3 regions of the Acinetobacter sp. XS-4 genome follow, and region 1 is predicted to be linked to each of the others. Evidence: predicted binding sites of a transcription regulator. Region 1 holds the regulator's gene; each other region holds the start of a gene.

What was found. The regulator PhoB, encoded in region 1, activates phosphate uptake and scavenging genes when phosphate is short. The targets are predictions, from matches to a motif close to TGTCATNAANCTGTCATAA.
Region 2: a site for PhoB is predicted at 4,256-4,274, ahead of MMY79_RS10385 (porin). Genes of this name have one in related genera too.
Region 3: a site for PhoB is predicted at 6,835-6,853, ahead of MMY79_RS05865 (NAD(+) kinase). Genes of this name have one in related genera too.

What each region holds. Positions count from the first base shown of each region.
Region 1 is NZ_CP094657.1:104,467-114,356, reverse strand. Features, by position in the region: gene MMY79_RS00525 (MATE family efflux transporter) at 1-533, shown strand, start outside; gene MMY79_RS00520 (SDR family NAD(P)-dependent oxidoreductase) at 591-1,424, opposite strand; gene MMY79_RS00515 (TetR/AcrR family transcriptional regulator) at 1,637-2,308, shown strand; gene phoB (phosphate regulon transcriptional regulator PhoB) at 2,563-3,273, shown strand; gene phoR (phosphate regulon sensor histidine kinase PhoR) at 3,283-4,641, shown strand; gene MMY79_RS00500 (alpha/beta fold hydrolase) at 4,709-5,905, opposite strand; gene MMY79_RS00495 (AcfC family putative adhesin) at 6,148-6,909, shown strand; gene MMY79_RS00490 (acetamidase/formamidase family protein) at 6,940-8,160, opposite strand; gene asd (archaetidylserine decarboxylase) at 8,588-9,439, opposite strand; gene MMY79_RS00480 (rhodanese-like domain-containing protein) at 9,436-9,890, opposite strand, start outside.
Region 2 is NZ_CP094657.1:2,225,157-2,235,046, forward strand. Features, by position in the region: gene MMY79_RS10360 (alpha/beta fold hydrolase) at 14-1,099, shown strand; gene MMY79_RS10365 (NAD(P)-dependent oxidoreductase) at 1,110-1,982, shown strand; gene MMY79_RS10370 (hypothetical protein) at 2,198-2,602, opposite strand; gene MMY79_RS10375 (YARHG domain-containing protein) at 3,462-3,731, shown strand; gene MMY79_RS10380 (HIT family protein) at 3,749-4,162, shown strand; gene MMY79_RS10385 (porin) at 4,418-5,524, shown strand; gene MMY79_RS10390 (YidB family protein) at 5,633-6,223, opposite strand; gene MMY79_RS10395 (DUF6231 family protein) at 6,322-6,783, opposite strand; gene MMY79_RS10400 (DUF2797 domain-containing protein) at 6,823-7,692, shown strand; gene MMY79_RS10405 (ABC transporter permease) at 7,737-8,855, opposite strand; gene MMY79_RS10410 (ABC transporter permease) at 8,860-9,890, opposite strand, start outside.
Region 3 is NZ_CP094657.1:1,258,416-1,268,305, reverse strand. Features, by position in the region: gene MMY79_RS05895 (alpha/beta hydrolase-fold protein) at 1-364, shown strand, start outside; gene MMY79_RS05890 (hypothetical protein) at 472-1,098, shown strand; gene MMY79_RS05885 (acyl-CoA dehydrogenase family protein) at 1,149-2,294, opposite strand; gene MMY79_RS05880 (dicarboxylate/amino acid:cation symporter) at 2,458-3,816, opposite strand; gene MMY79_RS05875 (glycosyl transferase family protein) at 4,321-5,334, shown strand; gene MMY79_RS05870 (YeaC family protein) at 5,537-5,809, opposite strand; gene MMY79_RS05865 (NAD(+) kinase) at 5,806-6,714, opposite strand; gene mrcB (penicillin-binding protein 1B) at 6,900-9,296, shown strand; gene MMY79_RS05855 (tetratricopeptide repeat protein) at 9,318-9,869, shown strand.

The DNA.
Region 1 (9,890 bases):
CAGCAGCGTATGGTGCAGTGAATCAGGTGCTCAACTACATTCAGTTTCCTGCTTTATCAATCTCAATTGCAGCTTCAATTTTTGCAGCACAAGCAATTGGTGCTGGCAAATCAGATCTGTTAGCACGAGTAACCCGCACAGCTTTGGGAATGAACTTCTTATTTACAGGCACCTTAATTGCACTTGGCTATCTATTTTCAAAATATTTAATGGCTTTGTTTATTACCGACCCAACTGTGGTCGTGTTAGGCCAACAGCTTTTATTTATTGTACTTTGGGCAATTTTATTCTTTGGTGCAGGTGCCATTTTTGCATCGATCATGCGTGCCAGCGGAACCGTGACCGTTCCAATGCTGTTAAACATCTCTGCTATTTTATTTATTGAAATTCCATGTGCTTACTGGTTTAGTTCAATGTGGGGGCTTAAAGGAATCTGGGTTGCCTATGCCTTGGCATTTGTCAGTTTATGTATTATTCAAGGCTTATATTACCAATTCATTTGGAAGAAAAAGAAGATCAAAGTTCTTATTTAGAACCATTCAAACTACATAAAAAAAGCCATCATTTGATGGCTTTTTTTCGTTAAAAAATTATTTCATTAATTTGGTCACAATGGTTGAAGCACGTTGATATCCCGTTGGGAATAAACGCTGGAATGCATCAAGAATTTTTGCGTCACTACCAATCAATAAACGGCGCTTATTTTTTAATACAGCTTGTAAAATTTGACGAGCGGCTTCTTCAGGTGGAGTACGTAGTAGCTTGTCAAAGTTTTGAATCGATTTCGTCGGGTCCATACCCAAACTATTCAAGCTATCACTCATTTTTGCAGATTTAGCAATATTGGTGCGGATTCCGCCCGGATGTACACACAACGAGCTTACGCCACTTTTTTCAATATCCAACTCTTGGCGTAATGATTCGGTAAAACCACGCACAGCAAATTTAGTCGCGTTATAACCAGATTGCGTCGGTTGAGCAGTTAAACCAAATAGGCTCGATATGTTAATAATATGACCATCTTGAGTTTGCTTAATGAACGGTAAAAACTCTTTAGTTCCGTACACCACACCCCAGAAGTTAATCCCAACAATCCACTCTAAATCTTCGTAGGTCGCACCTTCAACAGTCGAACCTAACGCAACACCGGCGTTGTTAAAAATCAGGTTAACAGAACCATGATCTTGCACAGTTTCTTGTGCCCACTGCTTTACCGCTTCACGGTCAGAAACATCAAGCTTTTTGGTGGTAACAGTAATATTGCTGTATGGTTTTAAAAGCTCGACAGTTTGCTGTAATCCTTTTTCATTAATATCACTCAACGAAAGATGGCAGCCCTGTTTTGCCAAAAGAATTGCTAACTGTTGTCCAATGCCAGAACCCGCGCCCGTAATTGCAGCGACTTTGTTTTTAAAATTTTTCATTGTCCATCCTTTGTTTTTCGATATTTGCACAGTCGGTTCATTGCATGTGCAGTTTAGACACCTTTAATATAATTTTGACAATATCCATTGTCAATATAGTACACTGTAAATTCAGATAGAATGGCACAATTCTGCTGAGGGCTTTATCATAGTGAGCATATTTGGGTAAAACCTATAAATTAGGAAACCATTCTTTAGGAAACGACTTATTTATGGCGACAAACGACTCAACCAGTAAAAAGAAAACAAAAACTGTGAGTAAAGAACGTCAGTTCAAAGGGTTATCTTTATCTGAACGTAAAGAGGCACGCCGCGAAAAACTGATTGAAGCGGGTATCGCGACTTATGGAACACTCGGCTTTTTTTCCGTAACGGTCAAAGATGTCTGCCAAGAGGCAAAACTCACAGAACGCTATTTCTATGAATCATTTAAGAAAAGTGAAGATTTATTTCAAACCATCTTTTTAAAAATGATTGAAGAATTACAGCAAAACCTGATGCAAGCTGTGATTAAAGCTACCCCCGATCCAGAAAAAATGGTCGATGCGGGATTGCGAGCACTGCTAACAACATTAAAAGAAGATCCGAGATTAGCTCGTATTGTCTATGTCGACGCAGTTTTGGTACAAGAGTTACATAATCAAGCCACCATTCAAGAAACACTTGCGCAATTTGACCGCATGATTCAAGCCTTTGTTATGCTGACCATGCCGCAAATTCAACACCACGAAAATGAGCTCTCTTTAATCGCAACTGGCTTAAATGGATATGTTACTCAAATTGCAATTCGATGGGTCATGGGAGGGTTTGAACAGTCTCTTGAGCAGGTTTTAACCGCATGCCGTATCGTTTTCTTATCTTTATTAGCGCAAGTTTCAAAATAATATTAAAGTTTTTTGACAGCGATAAATGTGCAAAACCAGTTAAACTACTTCATTGATAAGCTATTGAATGATTTTAAGAAAACTAAAATATTCATGTCATCATTTGGTCATACCTTTGCCTTGGTTTTGTCACAACTTATTGCTAAATTTAATTTTATAGACTTTTCTGCAATGAAATTGTCATAATTAATCTTTGTAATAAGCCTGTCATAACTACAAAACGGTTCACCGTTAAATCTATAGGATATTGCGCTGTGAAAGATGACTATATTTTAATTGTCGATGATGAGCTTCCTATTCGCGAAATGATCCATACTTCTTTGGACATGGCAGGCTTTCAGTGTTTACAGGCAGAAGATGCCAAACAAGCTCATCAAATTATCGTCGACCAACGTCCGGCGCTTATCTTGCTTGATTGGATGTTACCTGGAGGCGTAAGTGGTGTCGATTTATGTCGCCGCTTAAAACGAGATGAAAACCTAGCAGAAATTCCGGTCATTATGTTGACTGCCCGCGGAGAAGAAGACCACAAAGTACAAGGTCTTGACGCAGGTGCAGATGACTACATGACCAAGCCTTTTTCAACACGCGAACTGGTTTCACGTATTAAGGCAGTTCTGCGTCGTGCTAATGCATTAAGTGGTGAAAAAACTATTGATGCCAATGGCTTAATTCTTGATCCTGTAAGCCAGCGTGTTAGCTTTGGCAACAGCATTTTAGATATGGGCCCAACTGAATATCGCTTACTTGCATTTTTTATGACCCATCCAGAGCGTGCATATACACGTGCCCAGTTGCTCGATCAGGTGTGGGGCGGTAATGTATATATCGAAGACCGCACTATCGATGTGCACATTCGTCGTTTGCGTAAAGTTTTAGAACCTTTTGGTGTAGACCGATTTGTTCAGACTGTGCGTGGAACTGGCTACCGTTTCTCAACACGTGCAGATTTAGCCGCAGGTTAACCAAGATTTATGTATGAACCCTACCCCGTCCCCGAACAGGTACGTGAACAAAAACTTTCCCGCTACAGTAGTTTATGGACGTTTGCCAAACAAGATTTACGGCTTTTATTATTTTTTCTAATTATTGCCGGCTTAATCGGTTTAGGCCTTGGGTATTTCTGGAGCTGTATTTTTATCGCCTTCGTGGTGTTTTTTACACTCCAGTTGCGTTCTTTATATCTGGTCAATGACTGGATTGCGAATAAGCCTTATGACGTTCCTCCAAATCTTAATGGGATTTGGGGGGCATTATTATTTAATGTTTACCGTGCTCAGCGCCAAGAACGAATTGTTCAAGCCGAAATGGTCGGTTTAATTGATCGAGCTCAATCTTCGTTAGTTGCACTTGCCGAAGCCGTTGTTTTAATTGATGACCAACATCAAATCGAGTGGTGGAACCCTGCTGCTGAACGTTTGTTAGGAATCAGTCCTCTCGACCGCGGCCGAAATCTATTAACGATTTTACGTCAGCCGACCTTTATTGAATATTTTAACAATATTGATCAGGCACCCGATGGGATTAAGCTTCACTCAAATTTTGATGATGACCGCTATGTACAGGTCAAACTCACAAGATTTGGTGGAGAAAGTCGCTTATTGGTGGCTTACGACGTTACACGTATGCACAACCTTGAACAGATGCGTAAAGACTTCGTCGATAATATTTCTCATGAACTTCGCACACCATTAACTGTACTAAGTGGTTATATCGAAACGTTTACAGATCAGGAAGATATTAGTCCGCGTTGGAAACGTGCGTTTGATCAGATGCAGTCACAAACCAAACGTATGAATGCTTTGGTGAATGATTTACTACTGTTATCGAATTTAGAAAATAATAAAAAAATTGCAAAGAATCAGATTATTGAAATGCCGAGTTTAATGAGTCAACTTTTTGATGATGCTCAGGCCTACAATGCCGATTATGGACACACGCTCAATTTACACATTGATAGCCACTGTGACCTGATTGGTTCAGACATGGAAATCGCCAGTGCATTTAGTAATTTAATTACCAATGCCATCAAGTACACGCCAAAAGGTGGAACCATTACGATTGGCTGGCATGATGATGGTGAACATGCTTACTTTAGCGTACAAGACACAGGTATTGGAATTAACCCAAAACATTTGCCACGTTTAACTGAGCGCTTCTATCGTGTTGACAGCGACCGTAGTCGCCAAACAGGTGGTACAGGTTTAGGCTTGGCGATTGTAAAACACGTGCTTATGCAACACGGTGCCTATTTAGATGTGCAATCTAAAGAAAATGAAGGTTCAACATTTACTGTAGTTTTTCCAAAAGAAAGACTTTATAACATGACCTAAAGTCACCTCTCTTCAAATAAAAAGCCGACTCACGAAAAGTCGGCTTTTTTGTATTATTTAAAATAATTTACTTAAAATTAGAACAATATGATTTCGTCTGATTTTTGTCTATTACATTTAAAAACTTAGTGGCAAAAGTATTGCTCTGGCGTAATGCATCGCGATGATCTCCACCATCAATTGTTTGATATATAGTTGGTTTTTTTAATTTACATAGCTGCTGGTAATAAGCAGATGTCCCTCTAGGATCGACTAAATGATCTTTAGAACCCTGAACAATCATTAACGGTACGGTAGGTACCATATTTTCAATGGACTGTTGTTTTAGATAAGTCAAAAGAGGCTTTAAGTCCGCATCAGATCGAAATATGTGAGAAGGAGATTTCTTCAAATCAGCCTGAAGTTCAGATAAACAACGGCTGCGCCCTTGAGTCAGTACTGCGTTCATTTCTGGACTGACTAAATTCTCAGGAACAATACTTGGTTCTGCTGCTTGTGCTCCTAATAACACAATCGGGAAAAATGCTGCCACACTAGGTTCTGGGTTTGGATGGGTCTGCACATATTCTGCAATGCCTTCATATTGATAGCCGCCAGGCGCAAGAGCAATTGCCCCTTTTAAATCTAGTTCGGGCGCATCTTTTTGACCATAGGCAGACACAGCAATTGCCGCAGCCCCGCCTTGACTGTGACCCATTACCAACCACTGTTTATTAAAACTCTTGGGCTCAAGTAAATGTAATGCACGCACTGCATCGACCACTGTATGCAATTGGCTCTTTGCATTCATATAAGGATGCCCACCTGACGTACCTAAACCCTGATAATCAGGTGCGACAACTGCATAGCCACGTGCAAGCCAACCATCTAAAGCTTTAGAAGCCACTTCTTGATATGAATGAACTGGCCCACCAACATAATCACCCGAAGGTGCACAAGTATCAGCTACTCCAGTTGTGCCATGCGCCCAAGCGAGTATTGGCCAGCCATTTTTTGGCTGCGTGCCTTTCGGTAATAAAATAAAAGCCGATGCCACAATGGGCTCGCCCTGAATACCTCGACTACGATAATTGACCAACAAACGCTGATCAGCATGAGGAAATAAATCCGTCACATCTTGCTGTTCTAGAGACAGTATTGAACCTGGTTTTTCGCTCACAATTTGCTTACCCAAATCTGTAATTGGAGCAGCCATAGCAGAGCCCGACACCAAACAAGCGCTACTAAATAAAATTTTTAAAAGAAAATTAGTTTTTCTAATCAAGGGATTAATCCTCTATTATTTACAATACATCTATTTAAATAATTAATTTATAAAATATAAATTACCATAAAATCATCTAGATTTATATTCAACTCAAAATAAATTACATTTATATATAACCACTTAAAATTTAATTAAAATATATTTTAAAGAAACGTATTATAAATATGGTTGCAAAAATTAATCCCATTTCAATAATAAAAATATATGCTGATATTTTCCTAATGACTATAGCGATTAAAATGTCAAAACAATATAAATTTATACCCTACCTGATTTGTCTTATTCTCGGTTCTCTACCCATCTATAGCTTTGCAGACGTACAAGTATATGGTCCTGGTGGACCAGCACCCGCAATGAAAGAAGCCGCCAAACAATTCACCAATAAAACGGGTATAGCAGTTCATGTAACGTCTGGACCTACTTCTCAATGGTCTGACAAAGCGAAACTAGATGCCGATGTTATATATAGTGGTTCCGAAGCCATGATGTCGGATTTCGAAAATGCTTTTTCTGAGCAAATTATAAAAGACTCGGTAGAACCTTTATATTTACGTCCCGCAGCCATTTTAGTACGTAAGGGAAATCCTAAAAATATTAAAGGATTTAAAGACCTAGCTAAATCCAATATTAAAGTTTTAGTTACTCACGGTGCAGGTCAGGTCGGTATGTGGGAGGATATTGCTGGTAGAACTGGCAATATCCAATTAACCAAATCCTTTCGAAAAAATATTGTCACCTATGCAGCCAACACAGGTATTGCCAAGAAAAACTGGGAAGAAAATAGCAATTATGATGCTTGGTTAGTTTTTAATATTTGGGGAATTAGTAATCCAGATGTTGGGCAAATTATCCCTATCGAACCAGAGCTGGTTATCTATCGCGATACGGGTGTTGCTTTAACCAAACATAGTTTAAAAGATGCTGAAGCTAAACGTTTCTTAGAGTTTTTATCGTCTCAACAAGGAAGTATTATTTTCAAAAAATATGGTTGGACTAAATAACTTAAAAGGGAGCCTAGCTCCCTTTTTTAACTATTTACTTTCAAATTCTTTAAAATCAGCTTTTCTGATTTTTGCATGAATGCCTTTGGTTTTATCTACAACTTGTGAAACTTCAAAATCAGTTGCGGCACTTAAATACGCATACGCTGTTGCTTCATCAATACCATATTCTTGATTTAAGAAACGAATAGCTTCACGTGTAGATTTTTTCATGGCTTCATCTAAATCTTCATCAAGTCCCGGCGTAATCCAAAACTCAGCATTTTCAGCTAAAGGTTGTTTTAAATCTTTACCCGGTATTTTATCTTTACCTGCTTTGAGCAAGGTAAATTTTAGGGTCGCACGTGCTGAAGCTTCTAGTGCAGTTAATGCAACTTCACCATCCCCTTGCGCAAAATGACTATCACCCGTATAGAATAATGCGCCTTTGACCTGAACCGGATAATAGGCTGTTGAACCTGCACCTAGTTCATTAATATCAATATTTCCACCATACATCGCAGGTGGTACAGAATGCACAGGCTCAGAAGTATTTGCCGCTACGCCCATAATTCCCATAAAAGGATACAACGGGAAACGTATTGATTTACCCGATTCTGTTTTTAATACACCTTCATATTCACCTTGAGCATTTTTTTCAATTGGTGTGAAAATTGAGACATTCCCATAACGTTCAGGATGCTCAGCCGACGCATTTTCTTGCTTTGCTTTTTTAGGAAATTCCCCCACTAAAGCACCCTTACCATGTCGATTTGAAATAACACCATAAGGAACACGCGGCTCAACTTTAAGCACTTCAACTTTCAAAATATCACCGGGTTGTGCACCTTCGATCGCAACAGGGCCTGTCACAATATGTGGTCCATCTTTATGAAAATCATGCTTTAAATTTGACTGCGTAATTTTTTTTGCATCTTCCAAGATTTCATTAGATTTTACTCCTTTCGATTGAAAGAACTTTTCAGCGTTACGTCCTTGGTCTTCAAGCAAACCCTCATGAGAAACCGTATCAAATGTCACAACACTGCCCGACGGAACAGTAAGCACGGGTTTAGCGTCCCGATTTGGTAAATAACCCCATATGATGGTGTTTAAAGTAGAAGGAACGTAATAATTACCTTTATATTCGCCACTTTGAAGTTGAGTAGGCTGTTTTGAAATTTGATTTAAAACTTTAAAATCATTGGCATGAGTGAGTGAAATACAAAGTACAGATAAAACCGAAGCTGTCAGGCGTTTAACTTTTAACATGATTTCAGAACCTAAAAAATATGAAAATTACAGTAAGGTCTTGAATAGTTAGCAAGCATTGTGCCAAGGCTAAAGGCTGTGTAATATCTAAAAAGCGCTTCACGTTTAGAAAAAAATAAATAATTTTTTATATTTAATAACTTATCTTTAAATAAAACTAAAACTACGACTTAAGTCTAACTTAAATATTTATTTCTATTTTTATTCATTAATTTTAAATCGTATTAATATTTTTGCTCTCTTCATATACATATTTATAGACTAGCTTATATAACGTACCAAATTAGATCACTTAATAATAATTACATTTACATATAATATAAATTCAGACATGGTTATATATTTTACTTTTATTAATTGAAAGAAAAAATAAGCCCTGAATAATTAAATTCAGGGCTTATTTGTATGATACGAGCTATAAAAGTGACTAAACTGTATGTCCCATGCGCTCGCCCATTACAACCACAGACTCAGCTTTAAAACGTTGTTCCCATTCGATCTTATCTTTTTCAAATAAAATAACTGCTGTAGAACCTAAATAAAAACGTCCAAGCTCAGCACCTTTCTCTAGCTTTAACTGATGATGCTGTAATTCGATACGACCTGAAGGTTTCACTTTACCTGTCGCCACAGTTTCAATACCAGCAACAATCATTGCACCCACTAACACAACAGCCATACGGCCAAGTTCAGTATCAAACAAACACACCATGCGTTCATTGCGGGCAAATAGCCCCGGTACATTTTCAGCAGTCACCTGATTGACCGAAAATAGCTCACCTGGTACATACAAAGTTTCAGTTAATGTACCTGCAAACGGCATATGTACACGGTGGTAATCGCGTGGAGATAGATAGACTGTCGCGAACTCGCCTTCTTGAAACGGCTGAGCAAGTTGAGGATCGCCAATGAGTTTCTCTACAGAGAAGCTTTGGCCTTTTGCTTGAAATACTTCACCCGCAGTAATTTTACCAATCTGAGAAATAGCACCATCAGCAGGTGACACAATGCTATCTGTATTTTCGTCAACTAGACGCACACCATCTTTTAAAGCACGAGTAAAAAAGTCATTAAAAGATTTATATTTCAGTGCATTGCCTTGTTCAGCAATCGATAAATCAATCCCATATTTGGTTTTAAATGCATGAATAACAGCAGTTTTTACAACTGGATTTTCACTCGCAGCAACTTTACCTACCACACGGCTCAATTGATGCTGTGGTACAAGGTTTTGTGCCTTAATAAATAATTCTTTTTTTAATCGAGATGTGAAACTCACGACGGTGATTCTCCAGTAATAATAGGACTATCGAGGCGATTGCCCCATTCACTCCACGCACCATCATAGGCTTTGGCTTCCCAGCCCAAGAGCCTAGCCAAAATATAGGCCAAACCAGAACGGTGATGTGACTGGCAGTACACGACTACAGGTTGCTGTAAATCGAACCCGAGTTGTTCAAGGCGCTGCCGCGTGCGTTCAAGCGGGTGCAATTTTAGATGATTTTGACGATTAAGTGCAGTACTCCATTCAAAATGGAGGGCATTTGGAATGTGACCGCCGCGTCGCGCTGCTAAACGGACCCCACTATATTCATCACTCGTCCGGCAATCCCACAATTGAACATTTTCTTGTTCAACTTGTTGACGTAGTTCTTCATAGTTCACACGAAACTGAGCAGTGTGTGATAAATCAATTTGAATTAAGTCTGCAACAGGAGAAACTTTTTCGA
Region 2 (9,890 bases), 2.1 Mb from region 1:
TTGGTAAAGCAAGATGAAACGCTTAAAGTCCCTTGTCTCTGAACAAAGTCAAATCAAGCACCTTTCTGCCCGACTATTTCATTCAAAAACATTAGTACTATCCCAAAGCACCCCCTATGAAGTAATTGGCGAATTCAATCAAACCCGTATTCGCTATTACGCAGCAACACAAAAAAAGTTTAAAGAACCTTTAGTGTTTGTTGCGCCACTCGCAATTAATATGGCGATTTATGATTTATATCCTTATCGTTCTCTTATTAAATACTTTCAAAATGCGGGCTTCGATGTCTATTTGGTCGATTGGGGTAATTTAAAATTTAAAGATAGACACCTTAACTTTTTATCATTTATTGAAGATTTTATTCCTAAAGCGATTGAACTCATCCGAACACATGCAGGAACTGAGCAAATCTCGCTCCATGGATGGAGTATGGCTGGCATATTCGTTACTTTATATGCTGCTCTGAACCAACCCAACCATATTAAAAATTTAATTGTTCTGGGTAGTCCAATTGATAGTTATGCATCTGGCCATATTGGTAAGCTCTATCGGACAATGAACCATTTGATTGGTCGCAATAAGAAAATTCAGGAACGTATTTATTCTGGATTGCCAAAACGTCTGATCCACAGTCCCGGAATTTTAAATTCGTTAGGTTTCAAAATTCTCGATCCTAAAGGATGGTTTGATGGACATCTGCAATTGCTAAAAAATCTTGATGATTTGCAGTTTGTACAAGAGCATGCAACCTTGAGTAGTTTTTTAAATAACATGATTGATTATCCAGGTGGGATTAATCAGGACATGTTGTTTAATGTCTGGCTACAAAATCCATTAAAACGTGGCTTTATTCAGTTAAAAGATAAGAAAATCGAATTAAAAAATATAGATTGTTCCCTCTTAGTTGGCGCGGGTCGTAGTGATCAGTTGGTCACTGCTGACGCTGCTTCGCCATTAAGTCAATTGACAAGCAGTCAGGATGTCACGTTTACTCTCATCCCCGGTGGTCATTTAGGCCTAATGTCGAGCCAAGCAAGTGCTCTGGAGTTTTGGCCAAAACTGGCGGCATGGCTGACCGAACGTTCAACACAAATTTAAGGATAAGGCCATGAGTCAATCTGTTGCATTTATTGGTTTGGGTGCAATGGGCTACCGTATGGCAGCGCATTTACCAAAACACTTCGATACTGTCTATGTATGGAATCGAAATTTCGAAAAAGCCAAACAACATGCAGCAGAATATGGCACAAAGGCTGTCCCATTAGAGCAAGCAGCACAAGCAGATATTATCTTTTCATGCTTACCAACAAGCTCAGATGTAGAAGCACTTATTAAGAGTATACAAATTAAATCTGGAGCAATCTGGATAGATTGTACAAGTGGGGTTCCTGACTCTGCCCACACATTAGCAAGCTTATTAAAACAGTTAAATGTTGATTTTCTGGACGCACCTGTAAGCGGTCAAACAATAGGAGCTGAAAATGCCACTTTGACTGTAATGGTAGGCGGTGATTCCTCAGCTTTTGAACGTGCATTGCCTGCTCTGCAAGCAGTAGGAAAGTTGATTAAACATGTCGGTGAGTCTGGTGCAGGGTTTGCAGTAAAAGCCGTTAATAATATGCTACTCGCGGTCAACCTTTGGTCTGTTGCAGAAGGTTTCAGTGCTTTAAAAGCGCATGGGGTAAGCTTAAACGAAGCTTTAGAGTGTATTAACGCTTCAAGTGGTAAAAGTCTGGTAACAGAGACTATATTCCCACAGCGTGTATTGAGTCGCGAATTCCCAGTAACTTTTGGCTTACCTCTTCTTGCTAAAGACACAGGAATTGCTTTGGATTTAGTCCATCAAGCTAAGCTTCCAGCCCCACTTTTGTCATTAACACAAAGTTTAATTCAAGCTGCTCATTTAACTGCTGAAGACAATAGTGATTTCTCTGCGGCAGTTAAAATGTATGAAGCATGGACAAAAATTACATTAGAGTAAATTTAATCTTTTAGTTCGCTACTTATTCAAGATACTTATTTTAATAAGGTGAATAATAATGGCGTGAGAACTCAATTATTTAAAGTAAGTGTATTGCTACGGAAATTTTCTATAACCTGAAAAACTAAAAATGGGAAATTTTAGAAAGATTTATGCTATGTCGGTACTTGGATATTTTTTTTGTAATCAGGTGATTTAAAGTAATTTACAATCATCTATGCGCTTTTTTCAGACACAACCTTAGCCTGTTCCATTTTTTTTAAATAAGGATTAGCAAGCATACAGCTCGGTAGCAAAGTATTTGCAAGTGGAGGAAAATTTTCTCTTCCTCCTAATGTTATTTTTTCAATGAAACTTGCCAACCACATAATGTACTCACCCTTATTCTTAAATGCTGGCATTAAGCTAATATCAAGCTTAACTGTACATTCTTCTGTAGGCTTATTTAAGCACTCTTCAAAATCAATAAAATTATATTTTAGTCTGTATGAAGTTCCTTTTATCTCTTGTCGAATCATACTGACCAAGCTATTCAAGTGCTCAATAATATCTTTAGAGAAAAACCTATCTTCTTCAGATTTTTGATAAACGCTTTCAGCAACGAGTAAAAACTGTGACATTCCCTATTTCCTTTTAATCTTGTCTCCGATGAATAATCAGATCCTTTAAGGAAGTATGATGTATATAACATTGCTATATGTAAGTTGATTAGAGTAAAAAGTAACCGCAACGGTAAACATGAAAGTTAGCTGCAAAATCAGCCACACAAATTAAATACAAGGATAACTACATCACAATATATAGGATTGAATAAATATATTTCGAAATAACTTTAATAAAAAAAACCCATTTCAATTTTAGAAATGGGCTACAAAAACAAAAAACTATCAAACGCAGCAATTAAGGACAACATGATAGAAGCTAAAACATGTAAAATCAATACATCTTTCAGTTGAATTGTAAACTAAGTTTAATCTTGACTTATTTATATTTTACAAATCAAAAGAAAAGGCCCATTTCCGTCTAAATTAAAATGGGCCCAGTGAATTCCACTTAATCCTGAAATAAAAAGTGTGATAATTATCACGCTTTACATTTTCATAATGTCATTGATATATTTCTTTTTCATTGACCTAATTTCAAACTTCGCTCGTCTATTTAGCAAATGAAAAGACTATAAGATCTCACCTTTTACTAAAATTTTTTATATCTGATCGTCCCAACCAGAAGTATATTTTTATATCGTTAATAAAAGCTAAAAGTGAATTAAAAAGAATCAAATTCTAAAAAAATATATATAATTTCGCTTAAGTTTATGTTTTTATTTGATTTTTATAAATTATTGATATCTAATGTTTTTATTTATTTTGTGAACAAATTATCACCCAAAATGACATTTGAGTAATTAATAATCATTGAAATATTGGTAATAAACCTTATATTGAGTACAGGTTCATACCTTTAACTGAGGAAACGCTCATGAATAAATTTATGGTTGCAGTCTTTACTGGCATGGTGAGCATTGCTGGTTTAAGCGTTCAAGCTGCAACGCCTGAGCAAGAATGTCAGAAATTGCAAGACGATTATAATTTGATTTATGCATCAAAAGGCTTTTGTTTTAAAGATCCTGATGCTAAAGAAAAATATGGTAATGAAAACTGTCATACGACAAAACCAAAGTTTTCTGACAAAGAGCAACAACGTCTTGATGCGATTAAAGAGCGTCAGAAAGAATTGAAATGTAAATAATTTTAAAGGAATAATACATGGCATACGATGATCAAAATATCTTCGCAAAAATTTTACGCAATGAACTTCCAGCGATAAAAGTCTATGAAGATGATCAAGTTCTAGCTTTTATGGATATTATGCCTCAAGCCGATGGCCATACATTAGTTATTCCAAAAACACCAGCTGTAACGCTGCTTGATTTACCCCCAGAAGCAGCCGCATATACCATCCAAATTGTTCAGAAAATTGCGAAAGCAATGGAAAAAGCCTTCAATTTAGAAGGTATTGTCTTGATGCAACTTTCTGGAGCGGCAGCAGGACAAACTGTTCCGCATGTTCATTTTCACCTTATTCCTACAAATGTGCATCAACTTGGACGCCATGCTGTAGAGTTAGGAGATCAAGAAAAAATTAAAGCGTTAGCTGAGAAAATAAAAGCAGCTCTTTGATTTCTAATCTATTAAAGCGGAGTTTTGACTCCGCTTTTTTTCGTCTTAAAACTATAAAAAACTAAAATAATTAATTTATTTCTAAACTTTAACCGTCATAAAACTGTCATTTATTTTTCACGCCCCTGTCACAAAGTTTGCCGATACTGCTTAGCAAGTTGGTGAGCTTTTGTAACTTTTTGTACATAAGTCAACTACAAAATAAATAGTTAACTAGGCATACGCCATTTTTAAATACCTTTTGGAGAAATCTCAATGAAGAAATTGCTACTCGCTGCCGCAGTTGCAACTTTGAGCATAAACGCGGTGCAAGCAGCGCCAACTTTGTATGGCAAACTAAATGTTTCTATTAACCAAGTTGATAATAAAAATTTCGATGGTAAAAGTGATGTTACCGAAGTTAACTCAAACTCTTCTCGCATTGGGGTAAAAGGCGAAGAGAAATTAACTGACAAGTTATCTGCTGTTTATTTAGCTGAGTGGGCAATTTCTACTGATGGTTCAGGTTCTGATACTGACCTTAGCGCTCGTAACCGTTTCATCGGTTTAAAAACTGAAGGTGTTGGTACTTTAAAAGTAGGTAAATACGATTCTTACTTTAAAACTGCTGCTGGTGGTAACCAAGACATCTTTAATGACGATACACGTTTAGATATTACTAATATCATGTACGGTGAAAACCGCTTAGATAACGTAGTTGGTTTTGAATTAGATCCTAAATTATTAGCTGGTTTAACTTTTAACATCATGGCTCAAACTGGTGAAAGCACCTCTGACAGCAAACAAGGTGAAACTGGTAAAGACAGTAAGAATGATAGCTTTGACTCTGTGTCTACTGCGCTTGGTTATGAGAACAAAGACCTTGGCTTAGCAGTAGCTGCCGCTGGTGACTTTGGTATTAAAGGTAAATATGCTGCTTACGGTCTGAAAGATGTTTATACAGATGCTTACCGTGTAACTGGTTCTTATGACATCGCAAAATCAGGCTTTGTTGTAGGTGCTTTATGGCAACATGCTGAACCTACTGATGACTTGACTGCATATGGTCAATCATATAAATCAGATGGTTCAATCGATAAAGCTGGTAAAGCTTACCGTGGTTTAGAGGAAGAAGCATATGCAGTAACAGCTGCTTATAAAATTCCTAACACTAAACTTAAAGTGAAAGCAGAATATGCTTCTGCTGAAACACAAGTAAGTGGTCAAGCAGATCGTAAAATTGATTTGTACGGCTTAGGTCTTGATTACCAAATCAACAAACAAGCTCGCTTCTACGGTATCGTTGCTCAACAAAAACGCGACTGGTTAAGTGATGATGACAAGCAAACTGTTGTAGGTACTGGTATCGAATATAACTTCTAATTAGTTATTTTTGATTCAGATCTAAAATAAAAGGGCTAATGCCCTTTTATTTTATTTTGCAGATTAAAAAAGCCGATATTTTTATATCGGCTTTTTTAACTTTGTAGCTTACTTTAAGAAACCACTTACAAGATTCATGACGTTTTGAATGTCTTGGTTTGCTTCTTGATGATCGGTACTGTCACCCTGAGGTGTTAATGAGTCAATGACTTGAGGTAAGACCGAAGCAATTGCACCGTAAACTTGCTCTTTTGGAGCTTGAGCTTGCGCAGCAACTTGCTCAATGTCAGCTGGATTAAATAAACTCTGTAATTGTTGAGTAGGAACCTCACCATTGCTTTGATTCGGATCAACCCAGCTTTGAACCTGATTTCCTAAACCCGCACCTTTCAACTTTTCAAGAGCAGCCTGCAAACCACCTTGTTGTTGAACCCAACCTAAAATTAAAGGTACAACTGCAATTAATAAACTTTGTACGCCACCACCTGCTTGAGGTGCATTATTATTTCCAGTCACTTGACCTAATACAGAACCTAGTACTCCTCCAAGACCACCTTGAGCGCCAGAAGAAGTATTACCCCCCATTTGCCCGAGTACTGAACCTAAAATTCCACCTAAACCACCTTGGCCTGACGCTTGTTGGTTTCCACCTAAAGCCTGCTGAGCCAGAACTTCAACAATGTTGCTTAAATTTGTCATGTGTAACTCTTATGTATGGTTTATACATGAGCATACGCGGATTCTTGTTAGGACAGCAAAAGCCAAATTGTTAAATTTTGAAAGAGATTTAGAGCCTTTTACCAGCGGAATTTATTCCAGTTCTCTGGGTTTGCCCAGAACTTTGAATTAAACCAATCGGGAACATGCTTATAGGTCAAGATGTTAAATTGCCATAAAGCAAAATCACTATCATGTGAAGTCTTATCAATGAGTTGGGTGAACCCTAAAGAACGCAATAACTGTTCATCACTCCGTTTGCTCACCACAACAATTCGTTTTGCTAATAAGTCACGTAGTTTTACTAATAATTGTGATTTTTGTACTTCAGTTATGTTCTGCATTTCATCTGTATCAAACAATACAAAACCCAAGTCATAACGCTGAGTAAAAGGCAGACTTAAAAGCTCAGTTACGGTAAAATAGTGCCATTGAATTGCGTTATTCTGGTCAATTTTCTGGCCAATACAAAGTGCAGTATGAATGGGCTGTTCGTTTGATAAATCGTCTAGCATAGAAGTGATGACATTTTGTTCAGCCATAACTGCAACCCTTAATTGAAAGATGTGAGTTTAAACTTTATGGAACTACAAGGCATTTGCCATAAAATGCATGCAGGCCTAAAAGATGCTAGTGTAACTGATCAACAGACAACCAAGGCAAATGTTGAATACAAATTTGTATTAGACCGTTCAGAAATTGATCTTCCTTTTAATTTAGGACAAGAACTAGAAATCGAATGGACAGGTAATATTTATTGCACCTCTTGTGGCACTAAAACACCGAAGTCTTATTCTCAAGGCCACTGCTTTAAATGTTTTAAAACTAAAGCTGAATGTGACCTATGCATTATGAAACCTGAAACATGTCACTATCATTTAGGTACATGTCGTGAAGATGACTTCGCCCATAATGTGTGTTTCCAACCTCATATTGTGTATTTGGCAAACTCAAGTGCTTTGAAAGTGGGTATTACTCGTGTTAGCCATATGCCAGGTCGTTGGTTAGATCAAGGTGCAACCCAAGCCTTACCTATTTTAAAAGTTGGATCACGCCGTTTATCTGGTCAACTTGAAACTATGTTTGGTTCTTTAGTTGCTGACAAAACTGATTGGCGCAAACTCCTTAAGGGTGAAGCTGAACCTCTGAAACTGACAGAACAACGTGATCAGTTAATCGAAGAGTTTGCACCGAAAATTCAAACTATTCGTGAGGAATTTAGCCAGAATCTTGAATTTAACGAAACTGTTGAATTCTTAGAAGATGAATTGCCACGTGAGTTTGTTTACCCAGTAGAACAATATCCTGAAAAAATTAAGTCTTTAAACCTAGATAAAACACCAAAAATTCGTGGTGTATTACAAGGTATTAAGGGCCAATATTTAATTTTTGATATTGGTGTTATTAACATCCGTAAATACACGGGTTACGAACTCATCTTACGTGCCTAAGTAAGTTTTAAAGCCCCTAAAGTGGGGCTTTTTAATTTATATAATTAAGATAATCTTTTTCTAAATAGCCAAGCTGCCAAAGGTAAAGTCACTAGTCCAAGTATGATCATTGGAATAAAGTTGTATTTGACTTGTGCAAAGCTTGCCCCCTCTAAATAAACCCGTTGTACTAAGTTAATTCCAAACCTTAAGGGATTTGTGTATGTTGCTATTTGTAATGCTTCCGGCATATTTTCTACAGGCGTAAGTAACCCTGAAAGCAACATCAAAGGCATAATCAATAAAAACGTAAAAAGCATAGCCTGTTGCATATTTAAAGATAATGCCGAAATTGATAAACCCACACCGACTACAGCCACATTAAAACTCAATAAACCAAAATAAAGCAGTCCAATAGAGCCATTCATAGGAATTTTAAACCAGAACAAAATGATCAATAAAATAATGGTTGATTGCATCAGCCCTACAAAAATTGGCGGCAAGGCTTTACCAATCATAATTTTTAATGGTGTATACGGTGTCACTAATAACTGATCAAATGTACCTTGTTCACGTTCACGCGCGACTGATAAAGCAGATAAAAGCAAGGTCTGCATCATACTTAAGGCCGCAATTAATGAAGGCATTAGGCTCCATCGAGACTCTTGATTTGGGTTATACCATGTTCTTGTTTCAAGGCTAATGGGTAAAGCTAAGTTAAATTTTTGCTGATTAAACTGACCAACAATTTTATTTAGATATGAACCAGCTACAACAGCAGTTGATGAGTTCCTGCCATCAACAATGACCTGTATAGAAGAGCTTTGGTTATTATTTAATTTGTTTTCAAAGTCTGACGGTATCGTAATCACGACCAATACCTGACGGCTATCAATGACCTGTTTGATTTGATTGGTATATTCAAGTGATGCAACACGCTTAAAAATACCAGAGCCATCTAGTTTTGAGATTAGTTCATGTGAAACCTGTCCATTGCTCTGGTCTAAAATTGCATAATCCACATGGTTAACGTCATAAGTAGCAGCATAACCAAACAAAAGTGCCTGCATGAGGGCTGGTACAAATAGAATGACTCTATTTGCAGGATCACTAAAAATGGTTAAGAATTCTTTTTTGACTAAAAAACTTAAATGTTTTAGCCAAACGATTAGTTGCCTCCACATAACTTTATCTCAACCGTTTTTTCAGTGAAAAGTTCACAGCACATATCAAAACAACGATATATCCTAATAAAAAACCGCATTCTTTAAACCATAACTTCCAATCATCGCCTCCCATAAATAAGGTTTTAATTAAAATCATAAAATGTGTAGCTGGAAGTAACTGACTAATAATTTGCACAACCCAAGGTAAGTTACGTGTATCGAAAACAAATCCTGAAAGCATAAGTGCGGGCATAAAGCTTGCCAATAAAGCAATTTGACTTGCCTGAAACTGACTTTGAGCAAAGCCAGATATAGTTAGACCAAGTAATAACGAGACGATTAAATATAAAAATGAAGCCGATAAAATTGAGAATAATGAACCGCGCATGGGCACTTCAAAAATAAAATATGCAGCAACAATACAGATCACAATATCAATCATGCCAACCACTACATAGGGAATGAGTTTTGCTAATACAATTTCAAATGGCCGTACAGGTGTAACAAATAAAGCTTCTAGAGTTCCCCGTTCGCGTTCACGCGCAATAAGTAAACCAGTTAAAAATGCGCCAATTAAAGTTAAAATGAGTACCATTAAGCCAGGGACTAAAAACCAAGTACTGTTACCAGATTCGTTAAACCATATTCTTTGTTCAATATTAACGGTGCTTGACGTTGCTAATATTGGACTACGGTCAAACTGTATAGACGGTGCGGTAGCCAAAGCACCTGCAACATAACCTTCTAAGGCTGTTGCTATGGTAGTGGATGTACCATTTAATAATAGTTGAACCTTGGCATTACCTTGCTGTGCCTGACTGGCAAAATCTGAAGGAAAATGCAAAATGGCATCAATTTCTCCATCTCGAATGGCCTGCTCTGCTTCAGGCAAATTATGAAAATCTTGACTTGTTAAATATCGTGAGCCCTTTAAACCAGCTAAAGCCTGATTAATCTGCGGTGAAGACTGATCAACGACAACGCCGACTCGGGCCTGATTTAAGTCAAAGGAAAGTCCATAACCAAATAGCAAAATTAAAATAACAGGCAAAA
Region 3 (9,890 bases), 1.2 Mb from region 1:
CCAGCGTTACTTTGCTGCAAGCCCTTCTCTTTGGTTTGATCAAGGCATGTTATTTCAAAAGTTAAATCATTGGCAAAGTCAAAAACAAAGCAATTCTCCGATGCTTTTGACCACAGTCGGTACACATGAGCAAGGCGGGCCTCGTACTCAACTTGATAATAAATTTAACGAAACAGATTTCTTTAAAGCTCTGGAAAATAAACGTTCAGATCAATTTACTTATTGGCATTTTTATAACCCTGCTGAACAACACATTACAAATTTGTATGCAAGCCTACCTAAAGCCCTTATGTTTGCTTCGTGCAAAGACCTAGAAAGCTGCAAATCTTTATTTGATGGGCCATTACAGCAGCCAGTCAAGTAAAAACAAATTACATTTAAAGCTGATTATTTCGTTGTTCTTAAAGATAGACCTCTTAATGCATAGATTGGTTATACTGACCCAATATGTCATAACAACAGTAAAATAGAATGAATAAAATTATTGTATTGGGCTTACTGGGCCTTACAAGTTTTAGTTTAACGGCTTGTGGCGGTTGCCCCTTAATCGCAGGATGCAATGGTACTGATAATTCTCCGTACTATAGGACGACTGTCAGTAATCAAGTTCGTGGTATTCCAATCCCACCTCAAACCAAGCTGACCTATCAGTCGCAAAATTTCAGGCAGAAATTTGAGCAATCACATGCTTTAAAAGAGAAAAATTTATCAGGCATTGCTTTACCAGAAAATAAAGCAATCATTTGGGGCGGTATGCCAGTAGACATGTTTATACAGTTTTCTAATCCCGAAATGAAAGGCTTCTCGGTCTATCCAGCACGAGGATTTAAAACAGAATTATCAAATGATTTTTTACGTTTATGGAAAAGCTGTGAAAGTGATTTAAACATTAACTTAAAGAATCCAAATGACTGGTCATTTAATCCTGAAAATATGAAAATAACTGGTTGTGGTGTCGTCTTTCAAGAACGTAGTGAATACACCGAAGATTCATTCCATCAAGATGAAGCAGATGAGTTTTTAAGAAAGATGAATCATGCATTACAGCAATTACCGAAACAGAAAAACTATCCTGTCATTCAACAGAAGACCAAATAGTTAAAAACAAAACAGCCTGTTCTAAGACAGGCTGTTTTTTCTCTGCTTAATTAGGCTTTGCCAATTAATCCACGCGCTACGATTTCCTTCATAATTTCATTTGTACCGCCGTAAATACGTTGGATACGGGCATCGACAAAGAAACGTGAAATTGGATATTCAGTCATATAGCCATAACCACCAAAAAGCTGGAGTAAGTTGTCAGCAACCTTCATTTGCATGTCACTACTGAAACTTTTTAATGCCGCAGCTGTTTCTACATCTAATTTGCCTTCTTGATATAAGGCAACGTTTCTTTCATAAAAAGCCGCTGTAGCAAGCTCATCAATTTTTGCTTGTGCTAAAACAAAACGTGTATTTTGGAACTGTGAAATGGGTTGACCAAATGCTTGACGCTCTTTTACATAAGCTGTTGCCAAATCAATTGCACCGCGAATTGCCCCAATTGCAGTAGATGCAATTGCAGTACGTTCACGAGGTAACTCTTGCATTAAATAAGCAAAACCTTGCCCAGCTTGACCAAGTAACTGGTTTTTAGGTACTTTCACATTGTCAAAAAACAGCTCAGATGTATCTTGAGAGTGCAGGCCGATTTTGTCTAAATTTGTGCCTTTCTTAAAACCTTCCAGATGTGTATCTGCTAATAATAATGACACACCTTTTGCACGTGCTTGAGGGTCAGTTTTTACTGCGAGCACAACAAGATCAGCATGTTGCCCATTTGAAATAAAGGTTTTTGAACCATTTAATAAATAGTGATCGTCTTGCAAAATGGCGCTGGTACGCATTGATTGTAAATCCGAACCTGCTCCTGGTTCAGTCATACCAATTGCACCAACAACTTCGCCAGTTACCATTTTCGGTAACCAGTATTGTTTTTGCTCTTCTGTCCCGATGTGTAAAATATATGGTGCAGCAATTTCAGAGTGGCAAGAAATAGCTGTTGATAATGCACAAAAACCAGCACGTGCAGACTCTTCAACCAACATTAACGAATAATATGTCGGAACCCCATAACCACCGTATTCTTCTGGAACATCCACACATAAATAGCCATTTTCACCCAGTTGATTCCAAACTGAACGAGGCATGATTCCTTCGCGTTCCCATTGATCGTAGTGAGGCGCAATATGCTCACTCATAAAACGTTTAAAATTATCACGGAATAATTCTAAATCTGCATCGTATGCCAACATAATATTTTCCTTCAGCTTTATTGTTTTATCGAATCTCATTGCTGTGCATGCTAATCATTTTTTTAGCAACTGTCATGGCATAGCTGCTCATTAAAACTGTACTTTTCAGTCAGCCAATAAAAAAGGAAGCTTTAGCTTCCTTTTTTATATAGGTTTCTTTGAATTAATCTAGACCTTCAGCGACTTGAGGACTTTTTGGTTCCATCATTTTTCTGTCGACTTCATCTGGATTATTTAAAGCATCATTAAGCTTATCTTTATCTAAAGCACCGACCCATTTCGCAACAACAATTGTTGCCAAAGAGTTACCAACAAGGTTAGTTAAAGCACGTGCTTCTGACATGAAACGGTCGATACCTAAAATCAATGCCAAACCTGCAACTGGAATATGTCCTACAGCAGACAAAGTTGCCGCCATAACAATAAAGCCAGATCCAGTTACACCCGCCGCACCCTTAGATGAAATTAAAAGTACTAATAACAAAGTGATCTGATGTTGAATATCAAGCTGAGTATTCGTTGCCTGAGCAATAAAGATTGCTGCCATAGTCAAATAAATTGACGTTCCATCAAGGTTAAATGAATAACCTGTTGGAATAACCAAACCAACTACAGACTTTTCACAACCTGCAATTTCAAGTTTACGCAACATGCGAGGCAAAACAGATTCAGAAGAAGATGTACCAAGTACAATTAATAACTCTTCACGAATCAGACGGATCATTTTGAGGATACTGAATCCACTCATACGGCTGATTGTACCCAAAATCAAGAAGATAAAGAGTAGACACGTAACATAGAAGCAGAGAATTAATTGCCCTAATTGTACAAGTGAACCAACGCCATATTTACCAATGGTGAATGCCATTGCACCGAATGCACCAATCGGAGCCAGTTTCATAATCATGTTCACAATGTTAAAGAACACATGTGCAACTTGATCAATAAATTTTAAAACTGGACGTCCTGCATCACCTAACTTATGTAAAGCAAAACCAAAGAGAATTGCAAAAAGAAGGACTTGTAAGATTTCACCATTTGCAAATGCGCCAACAACCGTATCTGGAATGATGTGCATTAAGAAATCAATGGTAGATTGTGACTCACCCGAACTGACGTATTTTTGAATGCCCGAGGTGTCTAGAGTTGTAGGGTCAATATTCATCCCTACACCCGGTTTAGCAATGTTAATTACAACAAGGCCAATCAGAAGTGCAATTGTTGAAACAACTTCAAAATATAACAACGCGACGCCGCCAGTTTTTCCGACTGACTTCATACTTTCCATGCCAGCAATACCGCTGACCACGGTACAGAAAATAACTGGAGCGATGATCATCTTGATCAAACGAATAAAGGCATCACCTAATGGCTTGAGTTTCTCACCTAAACCTGGGATATGCTGTTCAACACCATTGACAATTTGCGTTGAGCTTGGGGAAAAATGCCCTACCAAAACACCCGCAATAATCGCAATAATCACCTGAAAATAAAGTGATTTATAAATCGGTTTTTTAGCCATAACTTTACTTCAATCTATATTTCCAAGTCCGTTGGAAATACCAAAATGAAACGTCTATTCTTTACGAATACACAGCCCTAACCTTTCACATGAACACCGCAAAAGGGAAACGGTTCTTTGTAAACAAAAAACCTTCCTACTACCTCAATGAAAACAAAAAAAGCTGTTTTCTAAAACAGGAGAATACCTGAAGTTTCTAACCACTTTGAGTAGTTAGAAATAACCTCTTACTTTTTTAATAAAAAGCTGAAGATATAGGAGAATCACAGAAAATTATGATATGAGTGCTCAAAAAAGCACGAGAAAGTGTACTCGAATTAAATAATGATTCGGTTAAATTTTTAGCTAATACGCACAAAAAACACTCATGCAACCTTAAGACTTTAGTATAAGAAACACTTTTGATATTTTTTCGACAGTTTTTTATGTCATATTGATTAAATACTTGTGGACATTTCATTTTGAGCTGCCTACATCCCATCATTTTTATTGTTTTGAACTACGATGAATACTAAACGTAATATCTATAAAGATGCTGAACACCCATTCGCTCAATATGTCCGTATTTTAGGTAAGGGTAAAAGCGGTTCACGCTCTTTAAGCTATGAAGAAGCTTATCAAGCATTTACCATGATTTTAAAAGGTGAAGTACTTGATGTACAGTTAGGTGCTTTTTTAATGCTACTTCGTGTTAAAGAAGAATCTATTGATGAACTCGCGGGATTTGTTCAAGCCACTAGAGATCAACTCAATTTTCAGCCATTGGAAGTTGATTTAGACTGGTCATCTTATGCGGGTAAACGAAAACATTATCCTTGGTTTTTATTAGCTGCTCTTACGCTTGCCCAGCATGGCCATAAGATTGTTATGCATGGTGCATCAGGTCACACGCTTAACCGTGTTTATACCGAACAGGTTTTAGAATATCTGGGTTATCAAATTTGTCATTCTGAACAAGAAGTACGAACACAATTAGCAGAGCAAAATTTCGCATACTTACCACTAGATGTGATTTCACCAGTTTTAAGTGAACTGATTTCTTTAAGAAATGTAATGGGTCTACGCTCACCTATTCATACATTAGCTCGCTTAATCAATCCTTTTAGTGCTAAAGCCACCTTACAAGCAATATTCCATCCAGCTTATCGAACTTCACATCAACATAGTGCATTGCGCTTAGGCTATCAAAATAGTGCTGTCATTAAAGGTGAAGGGGGTGAGTTTGAGCGAAATCCAGATGCAAAAACACTCATTTGCGGTATTAAAAATGGTGAACTTTATGAACACGAGTTACCAAAACTCACGCCTGAACGCAGTCCAATTGAAGAAGAATTAGATTTAGCAACTTTTAAAGCAGTATGGTTAGGTCAACAGCACCATGAATACGGTGAAATGGCAGTAACAGAAACCATCGGAATTGCACTATATACCATGGGAGTTGTTGCTAGTTTTGAAGAAGCAATGCAGAAAGCAAAAGTGTTATGGGAAACACGTAATTCAAGCAATCTTAATTCGTAGTTAACAGATGCTATCGTGAAAGTCGACATGGATGTCGACCGTATCACTGCGATACATGGAAGTATCGTCAGTGATACAAAGGATTTTTGCTTACTTTTAATCCTTTAAAAGTAATTAAAGCCTATATGCTATAACTCATGAAAAACATGGTATTCAAGGCCATATGGAATAACCAAAAATAAGTTTTCTGTCTTATAAAATTTTAAACAAAACGAATTGGTTTAAATTCTGGCTCATGTTTGTGGTGATCATCTTCACAAACCTCACCCTCTTCTTTTGTACCGCGGTCAATATAACCACTACGCTGCTCTTCTGGTAAGTTCTTTAACTCCCAAGCAATTACAGCTTGCATACAAGTTTCACGCTGCTCTTTTGTTAAAACAACGCCATTTGGCCATTTACCAATTTCTACTGCTGTTTTTAAACGCTCTACAATCTCAGGGTTTAAAATAGATAGCATTTGTTCAATATTCATGATTCATCTCTTTGGAAAGATTCAAAATCTTGGTTCCAACCAAGTTTGGTACGGCAGGCCATATAAAAATCATAACCTGGTGGATGCAATAAACTTAGTTTAAATGGATGTTTGCGGATGTGTAAACTATCTCCAACATTGAGCGATATACTATGTTGTCCATCTGCACTCACCATTGGTAACACTCGATTTTCGCGAATAACAATCTTAATTTCGCTTTGACCACCAACAACGATTGGTCGTGATGACAAGGTATGAGGGTGCATTGGAACTAATGCAATCGCGTCCATGCTTGGATGTAAAATTGGTCCACCGCCTGACAAAGCATAGGCCGTTGATCCAGTTGGAGTCGAAACAATTAAACCATCACTATGCTGGCGATAAACGTATTGGCCATCAATGTTAAGTTCAAAGTCAATCATGTGGACCGACTTACCTGAATGCAAAACGACATCATTTAAAGCAATTGCATCATAAATGACTTCGCCATTTGTTCTTACTTCCATTTCAAGTAAGAAACGGCGATCAAGTTGAAAATGCCCTTGAAGGACTTGATCAAGTTTAAAAATAGCTTCTGAAGGTTTGATATCAGTTAAAAAACCTAACCGTCCACGGTTGATACCAATTACAGGCGTATTGTAACGAACCAAAGCCCTTGCAGCATGGAGTAAAGAACCATCTCCTCCAACCACAATAACTAAATCAGCAACTTCACCTAATAAATGACGGCTTACTATCTGTGCATGATCATAAGGCACTAATTCGGCTGTTTCCTGATCAAAAATGGGGTTCAAACCTAAGTTCAATAAATGATCATGAATTAAACAGAGTGTTTCTACAACTGATGATTTATCTGGTCGACCGATTAACCCGACGTTTCTGAAGGACTTATGTGAAATTTGCACGAATGAGTAAGCTCCGCTGCGATACTTGCCTATAATAACATTAACCCGATTAATTTAAAAAAACATAACTACAAGATGCTGTAAAATTCAATCTAACTTTTCCAATTATTCACAGTTTTATCATTGCAAATTGATGACAAGCTATCGCATCATTACAGGCATTGTTAGGGTTTTATCTCATTTTTATGAAGTTTGAACGTGGTATCGGTTTCTTTGCACTAATCTTTTCCATTTTGATCATTGGTGCTTTTATTGCTCTTAGTATCTATCTGATTCGTTTAGATAATATTATCCGTGAAAAATTTGAAGGACAGCGGTGGGATATTCCTGCCAAAGTGTTTGCACGCCCTTTGGAAATTTATAACAACGCGCCTATTTCTCAAGCAAATTTTACTCAAGAATTAAAGCTATTGGGTTACAAAACTTCAAGTAATTATGACAAGTCTGGAAGTTATGTTGCTCAAGGCAGCAATATGTATATCCACACACGTGGTTTTGACTACGGTGACAGTGTTGAACCTGAACAAGTCTTAGAGTTAAGTTTTGCAAATGATCAAGTTGTTGAAGTACGAAGTACCAAACCTTCTTCAACCGGCGTTGCACGCTTAGAACCGTTACTCATTGGAGGAATTTATCCTCAACACAATGAAGACCGCGTACTCATTAAACTGAATAATGTCCCTAAACCACTCATTGAAGCTTTAATTTCTACAGAAGACCGCAATTTTTATCATCATCATGGTATTTCAATTCGCGGTACAGCTCGTGCATTGGTTAGTAATGTTACGGGTGGAAAGCGTCAAGGTGGTTCAACCCTGACTCAACAATTAGTTAAAAACTTCTACCTCACTCCTGAACGCACATTAAAACGTAAAGTCAATGAAGCATTAATGGCTTTACTCATCGAGCTGCATTACAGCAAAGATGAAATTTTAGAAGCCTATTTAAATGAAGTGAATTTAGGCCAAAATGGTAGCTACTCAATTAATGGCTATGGTTTGGCTTCACAATTTTATTTTGGTTTACCATTACGTGAGCTTAGCGTTGCACAACAAGCTTATTTAGTCGGTTTGGTTCAAGGCCCTTCTTTATATAATCCTTGGAAAAACCCTGAAGGTGCAAAAAAACGCCGTGACACTGTGTTAAATAACATGCGTGTGATGGGTTATTTAACTCAAGCCGAATATGAAGATGAAATTGCACGTCCTTTAAATGTGTTAAGTAAACCAAGTTTAGGGCCTGCAAAGTTCCCAGACTTTTTAGATATTGTGCGTCGTCAATTGCGCACAGAATATCAAGAAAGTGATTTAACCAATCAAGGCTTACGTATTTTTACGACCTTAGACCCAATTACTCAAACCCAAGTTCAAAACGCGTTTAAAGCTTCAGTAGATCGCTTAGCCAACAGCAACCCAGCACGTTTGAAAAATTTACAAGGTGCTGTACTGATTGCACATCCTGAAAATGGCGAGCTCGTTGCGGCAGTTGGTTCTACACAAGATTTTACTGGTTTTAACCGTGCTTTAGATGCGAAACGTCAAGTCGGTTCTTTATTGAAACCTGTGATTTATTTAAGTGCTATCGAATCTGGACGTTATAATTGGGCAAGCCAAATTGAAGATGCTCCAATCAGTGTTCCTGTAGATAGTGGTAAAAGCTGGACACCTAAAAACTATAGTGGTGGTGGACATGGTGTAGTGAGTCTGAGTGAAGCATTAGCAAACTCATACAACCTATCAGCTGTACGTTTGGGTCAAGAGTTTGGTTTATCAACATTTACCAATAATCTAAGAAAGTTTGGTGTTGAATCAACGATTCCTGCCTACCCTTCTATTTTCCTTGGGGCAGTCAATATGTCACCAATGGAAGTGCTCGGAATCTATGAAAACTTCGCTACAGGCGGCTTTAAATATCCAACTCGTGCAATTCGGTCTGTGGTAGATGCGAATGGTCGTTTACTTGACCGTTATGGCCTGAATGTTCAACAAACGATTGATCCATCTGTTGGCTATATTATGAATTACGGTTTACAACAGGTTATGTCTTCGGGTACTGGTCGTTCAGCCTATAGCAGCTTATCTCCAGCTTTAAAATTGGCGGGTAAATCAGGTACGACTAACGATACACGTGACTCATGGTTTGCTGGTTATTCGGGTAACCATGTCGCTGTAGTATGGTTAGGTTTAGATGACAATAAAGTAACAGGATTAACTGGTTCATCTGGTGCATTGCCAGTATGGACTAACGTGATGAAACAGTTACGTCAAACTCCTGTGAATATACGTCAACCAGACACTGTACAGTGGCAGTGGATTGATCGTGCAACGGGTGATTTATCTGCTCAGGCTTGTGATGGTGCTATGTATATTCCGATGCTAACGCATACAGTTCCGCACCGTGCTACGCCATGTGGCGCACCTTATTATCAAGTTGATCCAACATATACGCCACAAAGTGATAACACAACGCCTGACTCTCAGGATGATAATACCGACAGTTATATTCGTGAAAGTGAAAGTCAGATGCAACAAGATCTGTCAAATAATTCACGTGTAATTTCAACTGGTAGTTATAACAACTAAGCGTAAACAGGAAATTAGGATATGTTGAAGAAAGGTGTTTTTTATATTGGTGCTGTTCTTATGGTCGGCTGTACAACTTTGCCTGATCATTCTGAATCCAAAGAGAAAACACCTACTCCACCAGTGAAGAAAAATACGGAAACTCCATCAGGTGTAAAAATTACACCTTATGAACATCCAGAAATTCAACGCAAAAATTTACAGGTGATTGTTCCTCAGCAAAAGAAGCTTCAACGCTTTAATGATGATGGAAGTCAATTACCTGCATTTAAAGTATTAATGCAGAAAACACAGCAAGCTTACAAAAACCAGCAATGGTCAGAGGCTGAACGCTATGCACTTCAGGCACAGCGTTTAGCACCACAAGCGGCTGAGACTTACTTATTTCTTGCCCTTACGGCAAATCATAAACAGCAATATTCTAATGCTGAGTCTTTAGCACGACGTGGTTTGAGTTTTGCCCAAAGTCAGGCGATGAAAAAGCAACTTTGGTTGACCATTTTAAAAGCTGGACAACAACGTAATAATCAAAAAACTGTTCAAGAAGCGCAACAAGCATTAAAAGCGCTCTAGCTTTTAATGCTTATTTATTTT